One region of the Streptomyces sp. NPDC043896 genome, then DNA from elsewhere that is predicted to be linked to it. Evidence: predicted binding sites of a transcription regulator. Region 1 holds the regulator's gene; the other holds the start of a gene.
What was found. The regulator HspR, encoded in region 1, represses chaperone genes until heat shock. The targets are predictions, from matches to a motif close to TTGAGNNNNNNNNNCTCAA.
Positions count from the first base shown of each region.

Region 2: a site for HspR is predicted at 3,149-3,167, ahead of lon (endopeptidase La). Genes of this name have one in related genera too.

Region 1 covers NZ_JBWKEE010000032.1:19,687-26,428, forward strand. The annotation lists gene grpE (nucleotide exchange factor GrpE) at 1-46, shown strand, start outside; gene dnaJ (molecular chaperone DnaJ) at 86-1,258, shown strand; gene AC069X_RS33600 (heat shock protein transcriptional repressor HspR) at 1,260-1,727, shown strand; gene AC069X_RS33605 (helix-turn-helix transcriptional regulator) at 1,865-2,896, opposite strand; gene AC069X_RS33610 (hypothetical protein) at 2,982-3,179, shown strand; gene AC069X_RS33615 (Rieske (2Fe-2S) protein) at 3,179-3,493, shown strand; gene AC069X_RS33620 (pyridoxamine 5'-phosphate oxidase family protein) at 3,719-4,123, opposite strand; gene clpB (ATP-dependent chaperone ClpB) at 4,280-6,742, shown strand, end outside.
Region 2 covers NZ_JBWKEE010000009.1:54,821-61,562, forward strand. The annotation lists gene AC069X_RS15345 (glycosyltransferase family 39 protein) at 1-1,159, shown strand, start outside; gene AC069X_RS15350 (sulfurtransferase) at 1,234-2,085, shown strand; gene AC069X_RS15355 (DUF4097 family beta strand repeat-containing protein) at 2,166-2,918, shown strand; gene AC069X_RS15360 (hypothetical protein) at 2,915-3,064, opposite strand; gene lon (endopeptidase La) at 3,190-5,586, shown strand; gene AC069X_RS15370 (MarR family winged helix-turn-helix transcriptional regulator) at 5,723-6,163, shown strand; gene AC069X_RS15375 (protein phosphatase 2C domain-containing protein) at 6,252-6,742, opposite strand, start outside.

The DNA of each region.
Region 1 (6,742 bases):
CGACACGCCGTCCGACAAGGACACGGATGCCCCCGACAAGGGCTGACGCACACCATGTAGGGATCCGAGAGGAGGGACACCGGGGATGAGCACGAAGGACTTCGTCGAGAAGGACTACTACAAGGTCCTCGGTGTCCCGAAGGACGCCACCGAGGCGGAGATCAAGAAGGCGTACCGGAAGCTCGCCCGCGAGTTCCACCCGGACGCCAACAAGGGCGACGCCTCGGCGGAGGAGCGCTTCAAGGAGATCTCCGAGGCGAACGACGTCCTCGGCGACGCCAAGAAGCGCAAGGAGTACGACGAGGCCCGCGCGCTGTTCGGGAACGGCGGCTTCCGCCCCGGCCCGGGCGGCGGCTCGTTCAACTTCGACCTGGGCGACCTGTTCGGCGGTACGCAGCAGGGCGGCCAGGGCGGCTTCGGCGGCGGCCTCGGCGACGTCTTCGGCGGCCTGTTCAACCGCGGCGCCGGCGCCGGTGCGGGCACCCGCACCCAGCCGCGCCGCGGTCAGGACGTCGAGTCGGAGGTCACGCTCTCCTTCACGGAGGCCGTCGACGGCGCGACCGTCCCGCTGCGGATGTCCTCGCAGGCCCCCTGCAAGGCCTGTTCCGGCACCGGCGACAAGAACGGCACCCCCCGGGTGTGCCCGACCTGCGTCGGCACCGGCCAGGTCTCGCGGGGCAGCGGCGGCGGCTTCTCGCTGACCGACCCCTGCGCGGACTGCAAGGGCCGCGGCCTGATCGCGGAGAACCCCTGCGAGGTCTGCAAGGGCAGCGGGCGCGCCCGCAGCTCCCGCACCATGCAGGTCCGGATCCCGGCGGGCGTCTCCGACGGCCAGCGGATCCGGCTGCGCGGCAAGGGCGCGCCGGGCGAGCGCGGCGGCCCGGCGGGCGACCTGTACGTGGTGGTCCACGTCGGTACGCACCCGGTGTTCGGCCGCAAGGGCGACAACCTCACGGTGACGGTCCCGGTGACCTTCGCGGAGGCCGCCCTGGGCGCCGACATCAAGGTGCCGACCCTCGGCGGGCCCGCGGTCACCCTGAAGCTGCCCCCGGGCACCCCCGGCGGCCGCACCATGCGGGCCCGGGGCAAGGGCGCGGTCCGCAAGGACGGCACCCGAGGCGACCTGCTCGTCACGGTGGAGGTCTCGGTTCCGGCGGAGCTGTCCGACAAGGCCCGCGAGGCACTGGAGATGTACCGGGACGCGACCGGGTCCGAGGACCCGCGCGCCCTCCTGTTCGAGTCCGCGAAGGGAGCATGACATGGACGGCCGCCGACGACAGCCCCGCTTCGGCGAGGGGGCGTACCAGCTCACCGACGAGACCCCGGTCTACGTGATCTCGGTGGCCGCCCAGCTCTCGGGCCTGCATCCGCAGACCCTGCGCCAGTACGACCGCCTCGGCCTGGTCTCCCCGGACCGGACGGCCGGCCGCGGCCGGCGGTATTCGGCCAGGGACATCGAACTGCTCCGCACGGTGCAGCAGCTGTCCCAGGACGAGGGCATCAACCTGGCGGGCATCAAGCGGATCATCGAACTGGAGAACCAGGTGGCCGCGCTCCAGCAGCGCGTCGCCGAGCTGTCCGCGGCCGTGGACGGGGCGGCCGCCGCCCTCCAGGCCCGCGAGGCCCAGGTGCACGCCTCGTACCGCCGCGACCTGGTCCCGTACCAGCCGCCGGTGCCGGGCAGCGCGCTGGTCGTCTGGCGGCCCACCAAGCGCCCGGGCGACTGACCGGACCGCGTACGCCGTGAAGGCCCCGTCCGGCCCCTCCCGCGCAGGAGGCGGCCGGACGGGGCCTTCCGCGCGTCCCGGCCCCTCCAGGGCCCTCCGGGGGCCGCTGCGGGGCCCTGCGGGCCTCCGGGGGCCCGTCAGCCCTCCGGGGCCTCCGCCGGGCCCGGGCCGTGCAGGATCCCGGACTGGGCGATGAGGTAGCCCAGTTGGGCCCGGCTGCCGCTGCCCAGGGCGGCGGCCAGCTTCGCGATGTGCGCGCGGCAGGTGCGTACGTTCATTCCCAGCCGGCGGGCGATGGCCTCGTCCACGTGCCCCTCGATGAGCAGCTGCGCGATGGAACGCTGCACCCCGGAGATGCCGTCCGCGCTGTGCGCGTAGGTGACCTCGTCGCCCAGCGGCACGGCCCTGCGCCAGAGTTGTTCGAAGACCTTGATGAGGTAGTCCACCAGGCCCGGGTGCCGCAGCTCCAGGGCCACCCGCCGGTCGTCGCTGGCGGGGATGAAGGCCACGGTGCGGTCGAAGATCATGAGACGCTCTATCAGTTCCTCGAGCGTGCGTATCTCGACCTTGCCGACGGATATCCGGTCCACGTAGGCGAGCGTGCCCTGGCTGTGCCGCACGGTGTGCTGGTAGAGCGTCCGGATGCTCACCCCGCGGTCGATCATCGGGGTGGCGCGCTCCAGGGACTCGCTGAGGACGAACGTCGGCCGGGCGCCACCCGGCTGGATGGTCAGGGCCTCGGTGTGGCACTCGGAGGTGGCCAGGTCGATGGCGGCGTTGATCTGGTCGAACCCCTCCAGCACCGTGATGGCGTGGGTGTTGGCGGGGCTCTGGGCGCTGATGGTGAGGAACGGCTCGAATGCATCGGTGAGATCTACGGCGGTGCGCCTGCGTTCCTGGATCTCACGTTCGAGCGGATGGAGCCGTTGGGCGAGTGCGATGGACGGGGGAACCGCCCGCAGTTGGTTGGCGTCATCCGGGTCGGGTCGCAGAAGGGCGAATTCGAGCAGGCAGGGGGCGTTCGCCACCTCGCCGCGGGCGACGCGGCCGGTGCTCAGGGCCGCCGCGTAGAGTCGGGCGCCTTCGGCGCACATCTCGGTGACGGGGTGGCGATGTGTCGGGTTTATGTCGCTCTTGGGCAAATCTCCACCCCCCAGGGTCCTGAACATGTAAGAACATGATGCATCGTCCCTGTGGCACTGACGTGCCTGAATGAGCCATCGTCTGACAGTGCGGGGGAGAGGATTCCATCAAGTGAGGACGAAGCCGACCATGTATAAGAGAATGCTTCGCTCGGCGCTTGCCGTTGTTTTCTCCGCCGTCGCGGTCTTTGGTGCGGCCGTCGCCGCCAACGGGGACGCGGGAAGCGCTCAGGCTGGTGCCGGTTCGTCGGCGAAGACGACGGCCGAGAGCGATTTCGGCTGGAACAGCACGCCTGCGCAGGTCTCCTGATGACCCCAGACGACCGCGACTTCCGACGTGAAATGGCCTCCGCGTACCGCTCCGGCTGGCAGTTCATCGATCTCGCCACGGCGATTCCGTACGCCGGCGACTCGTTGATGGTCACTCTTTTCGGCCAGCCGATCGTCGTCGTGCGCGAGGAGGACGAGGACGTCCGTGCCTACCGCTGCCTGCGCCGCCCCCGGGGCGCACCGCAGCCCGTCCGCTGCGAAGTGCGGTACGGCATGGTCTTCGTCAACCTCGACCAGCGGGACCACCAGCTGTTCGAGCCCGATATCACCACCGCCACCCCCCGCAGTGCCTGAGGCGATTCCCCCGTCGTTGCAGATCGCTCCAGGTGCTACCCCCACACAACGGCGCCATCGTGGACCTGACCACGATGGCGCCGTTGTGATGTCCGCGTCCAGTGGCCGAACCGGACAATCGCCTGCCGGGGCCGCCCCCGGCCCCGCGCCTCGGGTCCCCGGCCCCGCGCCTCGGGTCCCCGGCTCCAGGCCCGGCCCATGGCCTCAGGCCCCAGGTCCCCGGCCTCAGGCCCGGCCCATGGCCCGGTCGAGGGTGATCTCCAGGACCACCCGGTCCGGGTTGGGCGAGGGCGTCCGCCCGTACCGCTCCGCGTAGCGCGCCACCGCCTCCGCGACCGAGGCCTCGTCCGTACGGATCACCGCGCGCCCCTCCAGGGTGGCCCAGCGCCGGCCCTCCATCTGGCAGACCGCCGCCCGCGCGCCGCCGCCGGGCGCCGCCAGGACGTTGCGGACCTTCTTGCTGTGCTTGTTGCTGATCACCCGCGCCACCCCCGCCTCCGGGTCGTAGGTCACGCCCACGGGCACCACGTGCGGGGTGCCGTCGGGGCGCGGGGTGGTCAGGGTGCAGACGTGCCGCTCCCGCCAGAAGGCGAGGTACTCGGACGTCGGGTTGAGTACGTCATGGGCCATGGGCCGAAGCGTACGCCCGCGTTCTCCCGGATCCGGCGGGAGAACGGCCTTGAGTGGAATAGACTCAACTTTGCAGATGCTGAATCTGTCAGAGTGAGTGCGCCGACCCTGGCGCGCCACGGGTCACGTACACCCGCCGGAGAGGAGAAACCGAGAGTGGACGCCGAGCTGACCAACAAGAGCCGCGACGCCCTGAACGCGGCCACGAGCAGGGCCGTCAAGGACGGCCACGCCGACCTGACCCCCGCGCACCTCCTGCTGGCCCTGCTCGCCGGCGAGGACAACGAGAACGTCATCGACCTGCTGATCGCCACCGAGGCGGACCAGGCCGCCGTCCGCACCGGGGCGGAGCGGCTGCTCGCCGCCCTGCCCAGCGTCACCGGCTCCACCGTCGCGCCCCCGCAGCCCAGCCGCGACCTGCTCGCCGTCCTGGCCGAGGCCGACTCCCAGGCCGGCCGCCTCGGCGACGAGTACCTCTCCACCGAACACCTCCTCATCGCCATCGCCGCCAAGGGCGGACCGGCCGGTGAGGTCCTTTCCGCCCAGGGCGCGACGGCGAAGAAGCTGCTCGACGCCTTCCAGAACGCACGAGGAGCACGGCGGGTGACCACCCCCGACCCCGAGGGCCAGTACAAGGCCCTGGAGAAGTTCGGCACCGACTTCACGGCCGCCGCCCGCGACGGCAAGCTCGACCCCGTCATCGGCCGCGACCACGAGATCCGGCGCGTCGTCCAGGTCCTCTCCCGCCGCACCAAGAACAACCCGGTGCTCATCGGCGAGCCCGGCGTCGGCAAGACCGCCGTCGTCGAGGGCCTGGCCCAGCGCATCGTGAAGGGCGACGTCCCCGAGTCCCTCAAGGGCAAGCGGCTCGTCTCCCTCGACCTCGGCGCGATGGTGGCCGGCGCCAAGTACCGCGGCGAGTTCGAGGAGCGGCTCAAGACCGTCCTCGCCGAGATCAAGTCGAGCGAGGGCCAGATCATCACCTTCATCGACGAGCTGCACACCGTCGTCGGCGCGGGAGCCGGCGGGGACTCCGCCATGGACGCGGGCAACATGCTCAAGCCCATGCTGGCCCGCGGCGAGCTGCGCATGGTCGGCGCGACCACCCTGGACGAGTACCGCGAGCGCATCGAGAAGGACCCGGCCCTGGAGCGCCGCTTCCAGCAGGTGCTGGTGGCCGAGCCCACCGTCGAGGACACCATCGCGATCCTGCGCGGGCTGAAGGGCCGCTACGAGGCCCACCACAAGGTCGTCATCAACGACAGCGCCCTCGTCGCCGCCGCCACCCTCTCCGACCGCTACATCACCTCCCGCTTCCTGCCCGACAAGGCCATCGACCTCGTCGACGAGGCGGCCTCCCGGCTCCGCATGGAGATCGACTCCTCGCCCGTGGAGATCGACGAGCTCCAGCGCTCCGTCGACCGGCTGCGGATGGAGGAGCTGGCGCTGAAGAACGAGTCCGACCCGGCCTCGATCGAACGCCTCGACAAGATCCGCAAGGACCTCGCCGACAAGGAGGAGGAGCTGCGCGGCCTGACCGCCCGCTGGGAGAAGGAGAAGCAGTCCCTCAACCGGGTCGGCGAGCTCAAGGAGCGCCTGGACGACCTGCGCGGCCAGGCCGAGCGCGCCCAGCGCGACGGGGACTTCGACACCGCCTCCAAGCTGCTCTACGGGGAGATCCCGCAGCTGGAGCGCGAGCTCGCCGAGGCCACCGAGGCCGAGGCGGCGGCGGAGGCCTCGAAGGCCGGAGCGTCCAAGAACTCCATGGTCAAGGACGAGGTCGGCCCCGACGACATCGCCGACGTGGTCGGCGCCTGGACCGGCATCCCGGCCGGCCGCCTCCTGGAGGGCGAGACCCAGAAGCTCCTGCGGATGGAGGACGAGCTGGGCCGCCGCCTGATCGGGCAGACCGAGGCCGTGCGCGCCGTCGCGGACGCCGTACGCCGCACCCGCGCCGGCATCGCCGACCCGGACCGGCCGACCGGCTCGTTCCTCTTCCTGGGCCCGACGGGCGTGGGCAAGACCGAGCTGGCCAAGGCCCTCGCGGACTTCCTCTTCGACGACGAGCGGGCCATGGTCCGCATCGACATGTCCGAGTACTCCGAGAAGCACAGCGTGGCCCGGCTCGTCGGCGCCCCTCCCGGGTACGTCGGCTACGAGGAGGGCGGCCAGCTCACCGAGGCCGTCCGCCGCCGCCCGTACAGCGTGGTCCTGCTGGACGAGGTCGAGAAGGCCCACCCCGAGGTCTTCGACATCCTGCTCCAGGTCCTCGACGACGGCCGCCTCACCGACGGACAGGGCCGCACCGTCGACTTCCGCAACACCATCCTGATCCTCACCTCGAACCTGGGCAGCCAGTTCCTGGTGGAGCCGCTGACCAGCGCGGACGAGAAGAAGCAGCGGGTCCTGGAGGTGGTCCGGGCGAGCTTCAAGCCGGAGTTCCTCAACCGCCTCGACGACCTCGTGGTCTTCTCCGCGCTGACCCGCGACGAGCTGGCGCACATCGCCGAGCTCCAGATCGCCCGGCTCGCCAGGCGCCTCGCCGACCGCCGGCTCACCCTGGACGTCACCCCCGACGCCCTGGCCTGGCTGGCGGACAAGGGCAACGACCCGGCGTAC
Region 2 (6,742 bases), on a different contig from region 1:
CTACTACCTGCTGATGCACGGGGTGTTCGGCCTGTGGGACGGGGGCGTGTGGGCGCTGCGGCTGCCGTCCGTCGCCGGCACCGCCCTCGCCGCGGCCGGGGTGGCCGCGGTCGCGCACCGGCTGGCGGGGGAGCGGGCCGCGCTGATCGCCGGCACCGCCTACGCCGTGCTGCCGCCGGTGCAGACGTACGCCCAGGAGGGGCGCTCGTACGCGCTCGTCGCGGCCGCCGTGGCCTGGGCGACGTACCTGATGCTGCGCGAGCGGTGGACGGCCTACGCGGTGGTCCTCCTGCTGGGCTGCTGGCTGCACGAGTTCGCCGTACTGGCCCTGCCGGCGCACGCCTTCGCCGCGTGGCGGGCACGGGGGTGGCGCCTGGCGGCCGGGGCGGTCCTCGCGGGGCTGCTGCCGCTCGTGCTCGTCAGCGCCCGGCAGGCTCCGGCGCAGCTGGGCTGGCTGGGGCGGCCGTCGTGGCAGGACTGGGCGGCGTACGCGGTGCTGGTGGCGGGGGCGGTCCTGCTGGCCCGGGGGGCCGGCGACCGGGAACCCGTACGGGTGGCCCTGCCGCTCGCGGTGCTTCCGCCCGGGGTGCTGATGGCGGTCTCGCTGGTGCACCCGCTGTACGTCGACCGGTACGTCCTCTACGCCCTGGCGGGCCTCGCGGTGCTCGCGGGGGCGCGGTGGCGGCTGCCGCCGCTGCCGTGGGTGCTGGTTGGGGCGCTGCTGGTGCCGGTCGGGGTGTGGTCGGTGTGGCTGCGGACCCCGGACGCGCGCAAGGACGACGCCCTCGCCGTCGCGGCGGCGGTGCGGGAGCGGGCCCGGCCGGGGGACGCGGTGCTGTTCATGCCGTCACGGCGGAGGGAGTGGCTGCTGTCGTCGCCCGGGGTGTACGGGGCCGTCCGCGACGTGGCCCTGTCCCGCAGCCCGGCCGCCTCCAGCACCCTCCACGGCACGGAACTGCCGCCGGACGCCGTCCGGGCGGCGGTCCTGGCCTCCCCGAGGGTGATCGCCCTGCTGGACCCGCCGGACCAGCCGCTGGACGGGTACCCGGCGGAGGCGGCCAAGCGCGAGGCCCTGGCGGAGGCGTTCGACCGCTGCTCGGTGACGCAGGTGCGCGGCGCGAGGGTGGCGGTGTACGCGCAGCGGGGCGGGTGCGGCTGACCTCTGGGGCCCCGCCCCCGCATGCGCCAGGATGGCCTGAAGATCACGTCCCCGCCGTCTCCGGAGGCCCCCGCATGCCCGTGCCCGAGATGCCCGTACCCGAGATACCCGGTCCCCTGGCCGGCAGCGCCTGGCTGGCGGAGCACCTCGGCCGGGTCGTGGTCTTCGACGCCTCCGTCGGGGCGCACCGCGGGGCTTCCCTGCGGATCCCCGGCGCCCGGCCCTTCGACCTGGACGGAGTCCTGTCCGACCATGCCGCCCCCGCCCCGCACACCATGCCCTCCCCGGAGGGCTTCGCCGAGGCCATGCGGGGGCTCGGGGTCGAGGACACCGACACCGTGGTCGTGTACGACGCCGCCGGGATCCACTCCAGCGCCCGCGCCTGGTGGATGCTGCGCGCGGTGGGCTTCGAGCGGGCCGCCGTGCTGGACGGGGGCCTGCCCGCCTGGGCGGCCGCCGGGCTGCCCGTCGAGGCGGAGGCGGCGGCGTACGAGGGGCCGCGCGGGTCCTTCACGGCCCGGCCCCGCGCCGGGCTGCTGGTGGACGCCGCCGCCGTCGCCGAGGCCCTCGCCGACCCGGCCGCCGCCGTGTTCGACGCCCGCACCCGCGAGCGCTTCGCCGGTACCGCCCCGGAGCCCCGGCCGGGGCTGCGCGGCGGGCACATGCCGGGCGCGCTGAACCTGCCGTTCGGCGAACTCCGGGGGCCGGACGGGCTGATGCGTCCCGCCGGTGAACTCCGCGAGGTCTTCGCGGCGTTGGCCGGGGACCGGGAGCGGTTCCGGTTCAGCTGCGGTTCGGGCGTGACGGCCTGCGTGCTGGCGCTCGGCGCCACCCTCGCCGGGTACGCGGACCTGGCCGTGTACGACGGCTCGTGGAGCGAGTGGGGCCTGCCCTCGGAGCTGCGGCCGGTGGTGACCGGACCCTGAGGGGGGTGGGGACAGCACCACCCCCGCTTCGGAGGCCCGCACCAGCGCGGGCGGGTGCCGCGCTCGGCAGACTCGTCGGCATGGCATCCAACACCTTGACCCGTACCGTCCTCGTGGCGACCGCAGCGGCCCTGCTCCTGTCGGGCTGCTCGCTCGTGGAAGAGGCGAGGCTGAACACCGCCCACGCCGATACGGCGGTCACCGAGGCGGTCACGGCCGTGGAGCTGACGGGCCTTCGGCGCGGCTCGGTGGAGATCACCCCCGGTACCGGACCGGGGGTCACCGTCCGCCGCGTCCTGCACTACCGGGGCGACACCGCGCCCGTGCCCGGGCAGCGGGTCTCGGGCGGGGTCCTGAGCTTCACCGACGGCTGCCGGGGCGACGGGGACGCCTGCTGGGTCGACTACCGCCTGGAGGTGCCGGCTTCGGCGAAGGTCAAGGCGGGCAGCAGCAGCGGCGACCTCACGGTGACGGGCGTGGCGGCCGCCGATCTGGACTCCTCCTCCGGCGACGTCCGGGCCGAGCGGATCACCGGCCCGCTGAAGGTGCGCACCTCCTCCGGGGACCTCACGGCCAAGGCCCTGGCGGGCCCGGAATTCGAGTTCCGGTCGGCCTCGGGGGGCGCCGCGGTCGGCTTCGCGAGCGCCCCGGCCTCGGTGTCGGTGACCACCGGCTCGGGCGACGTGAACCTGAGGGCGCCGCAGGCCCCGTACCGGCTGTCGGTCACGACGGCCTCCGGCGGCCGCGAGGTCACCCTCGGGGACACCCCGGGCGCCCCCTCCGGCATCGAGGTCCGCACCGAGTCCGGCGACATCCGCCTCGCGGCCGCCTAGCCGGTGACCGCGTCGACCTCCGCCTCCACCAGCCACGCCGGGGTGCCCGCGACCGCCACGCAGTGCCCCCTGCGCGCCGCGCGGGAGAAGCCGGTGCGGGGTTCCAGAGGGGGTCCGGAGCTGACGGTCCGTCGTGTGTCCGTCATGCCGTCATGGTGCTACGAGGGGCCCGCCGGGGGTGTTCGCCCCCGGCGAACGGGCGTTGGGGAACATCGGCGGGCGCAGAAGCATTGAGTCGGCATAGCTCAACTTCACTGCCGGAGGGAAGATCATGGCTTCGACGTCCGTAACGCTCACCCTGCCCGTACTGCCGCTCGACGACGAGGTCGTGCTGCCCGGGATGGTCGTTCCCCTGGACCTGTCCGACGCCGAGGTGCGCGGCGCCGTCGAGGCCGCGCAGGCGGCGGCGGGCAGCGGGAAGCCCCGGGTACTGCTCGTGCCCCGGGTCGACGGCACGTACGCCGGGATCGGCGTGCTCGGGACCGTCGAGCAGGTCGGACGGCTCTCCGACGGGGACCCCGGAGCGCTGATCCGCGGCCGGGGCCGCGTCCGCATCGGCGCGGGGACCACCGGACCCGGGGCGGCGCTCTGGGTCGAGGGGGAGACCGTCGACGAGAAGGTGCCGGACCCGCTGCCCGGGGCCGTCGCCGAGCTCGTCAAGGAGTACAAGGCCCTCGCCACCAGCTGGCTGAAGAAGCGCGGCGCCTGGCAGGTCGTGGACCGGGTCCAGCAGATCGAGGGGGTGTCGGCCCTCGCCGACAACTCCGGCTACTCGCCCTTCCTGACCGTCGCCCAGAAGGTCGAGCTCCTGGAGACCGTCGACCCCGTCGCCCGCCTCCGGCTCGCCGTCAAGGCGCTCAGCGAACACCTCGCCGAGCAGGACGTCGCCGAGTCCATCGCCAAGGACGTCCAGGACGGCGTCGAGAAGCAGCAGCGCGAGTTCCTCCTGCGCCGCCAGCTGGAGGCCGTGCGCAAGGAACTGCGCGAACTGGGCGGGGAGAAGGAGGGCGAGGAGTCCGACGACTACCGCACCCGCGTCGAGGCCGCCGACCTCCCCGAGAAGGTACGGGAGGCCGCGCTCAAGGAGGTCGACAAGCTGGAGCGGGCCAGCGACCAGAGCCCCGAGGGCTCCTGGATCCGCACCTGGCTGGACACCGTCCTCGAACTGCCCTGGAACGAGCGCACCGAGGACGAGTACGACATCCAGGGCGCGCGGGCCGTCCTGGACGCCGAGCACGCGGGCCTCGGCGACGTCAAGGACCGCATCACCGAGTACCTCGCCGTGCGCAAGCGGCGCGGGGAGCGCGGGATGGGCGTCATCGGCGGCCGTCGCGGCGGCGCGGTGCTCGCCCTGGTCGGGCCGCCCGGCGTCGGCAAGACCTCGCTCGGGGAGAGCGTGGCCCACGCCATGGGACGCAAGTTCGTACGCGTCGCCCTCGGCGGCGTACGGGACGAGGCCGAGATCCGCGGCCACCGGCGCACGTACGTCGGCGCCCTGCCCGGCCGCATCGTCCGGGCGATCAAGGAGGCCGGGTCGATGAACCCGGTGGTGCTCCTCGACGAGATCGACAAGGTCGGCTCCGACTTCCGCGGCGACCCCGCGGCCGCCCTCCTGGAGGTCCTCGACCCCGCGCAGAACCACACCTTCCGGGACCACTACCTGGAGGTGGAGCTGGACCTGAGCGACGTCGTCTTCCTCGCGACGGCCAACGTCCTGGAGGCCATTCCCGAGGCCCTCGCCGACCGCATGGAGCTCGTCCGCCTCGACGGCTACACCGAGGACGAGAAGGTCGTCATCGCCCGTGACCACCTCCTGCCCCGCCAGCTGGAGCGCGCCGGGCTGACCGGCGAGGAGGTCGTCCTGGAGGAGGAGGCGCTGCGCAAGCTCGCCGGCGAGTACACCCGCGAGGCCGGCGTGCGCACCCTGGAGCGGTCCATCGCCCGGCTCCTGCGCAAGGTCGCCTCCCAGCACGAACTGGGCGAACGGGAATTCCCCTTCAGTATCGGCGCGGGCGAGCTGCGCGGCCTGATCGGCCGGCCGCACCACGTCCCGGAGTCCGCGCAGGACCCGGCGGAGCGGCGCACGGCCGTCCCCGGCGTGGCCACCGGCCTCGCCGTGACCGGAGCCGGGGGCGACGTCCTGTTCGTCGAGGCCTCCCTCGCCGACCCCGAGACGGGCGCCGCCGGACTGACCCTGACGGGCCAGCTGGGCGACGTCATGAAGGAATCGGCACAGATCGCCCTCAGCTTCCTGCGCTCGCACGGAGCGGAGCTGGAGCTGCCCGTCGCCGACCTGAAGGACCGGGGCGTGCACATCCACTTCCCGGCGGGCGCCGTCCCCAAGGACGGCCCGAGCGCGGGCATCACCATGACCACGGCGCTGGCCTCGCTGCTCTCCGGCCGCCAGGTGCGCACCGACGTGGCCATGACCGGTGAGGTCTCGCTCACCGGCCGGGTGCTCCCGATCGGCGGCGTGAAGCAGAAGCTGCTCGCCGCGCACCGGGCCGGACTCACCACCGTCATCATCCCCAAGCGGAACGAGGCCGACCTGGACGACGTCCCCAGCGAGGTACTGGAGGGGCTGGAGGTGCACCCGGTCACGGACGTGCGCCAGGTGCTGGAGCTCGCCCTCTCGCCGGCGGTGGCGTCCTTCACCAAGGCCGCCTGAACCGGAAGGCGCGCACGCTCCCGCGCGGGCCCGGGACCCCCATCGGCGGGGCCCCGGGCCCGCGGCGCACCCGCTGCGAAATACTGGTCCCGAACAGGGGTGCCACGGCGTGCCCCGCCACCGATGGGAGCGGCACGTGCACGGCAGCGAAGACCAGGAGTTCCTCGCCCTGGAGCGGGAGCTGTCCGTCTTCCTGCGGCGGGCCCGCGCCTCCTCCGGGGAGATGGCCCGCGCCCTCCACCCCGAGCTGGAGCCGGCCGCGTACGGGCTGCTGGTCCGGCTGGAGGCCGCCGGCCGCCAGCGCGCCACCGAGCTGGCCGCCTACTTCGGCGTCGGCAAGGCCACCATGAGCCGCCAGCTGCGGGCCCTGGAGGTCCTCGGCCTGGTGGCCCGCGAGCCCGACCCCGCCGACGGCCGCGCCTTCCTCGTCGGCCTCACGGACGAGGGCCGGGAGCGCTTCCTGCGCGTACGGGGAGCCCGGCGCGAGCAGTACATGCGCAAGCTGGCCGACTGGGACCGGGGCGAGGTGGCGGAACTGGCCAGACTCCTCAACCAGCTGAACTCCGGCGAGGAGTAGCCGGCGGGGAGCGGCCGGCGTGGGCTCCGGCGGGGAGCGGTCGGCGTGGGCGCTTCCCGCCGGCCGGCCCGGCCCCCCGCCCGCGGGCTCACAGTTCCGCGTACACCGCCGAGGCGTCGTCGTGCCGCTTGTGCCGGGCCGGCGGGCGCAGCGGGTCCGACTCCACGGCCCGGACCCGGCCGATCAGCCCCTGGGCGCCCTCCTTGCGCAGCACGTCCAGGCAGGCCGCCCAGTCGCCCTCCCCGAAGGTGTCCGTCCAGCGGCTCGCCCCGTCCGTCAGCGCCGCCACCGCCCGCACCTCCGAGCGCGGCGTGCGTCCGGTGACGGCCCGGGCCGCGACCGCGGGGTCGGCGGCCGCCGTGAAGAAGCCCCCCTCGGCGTTGCGCAGCGCGTCGGTCGCCGCCACCGAGCCGAGGACCTCGCGCGGCACCCGGTCCAGCCGGTCGTCCAGCACCGGGGTGACCACGCCTCCGGGTCCGCGGAGCAGCAGCACGGAATCCGAGAGCACGAGGTGCTCCACGTACGCCTCGTCCCACCGCACCATGACCACCGTCGCCTGCGGAGTCCGGACGTGAGAAA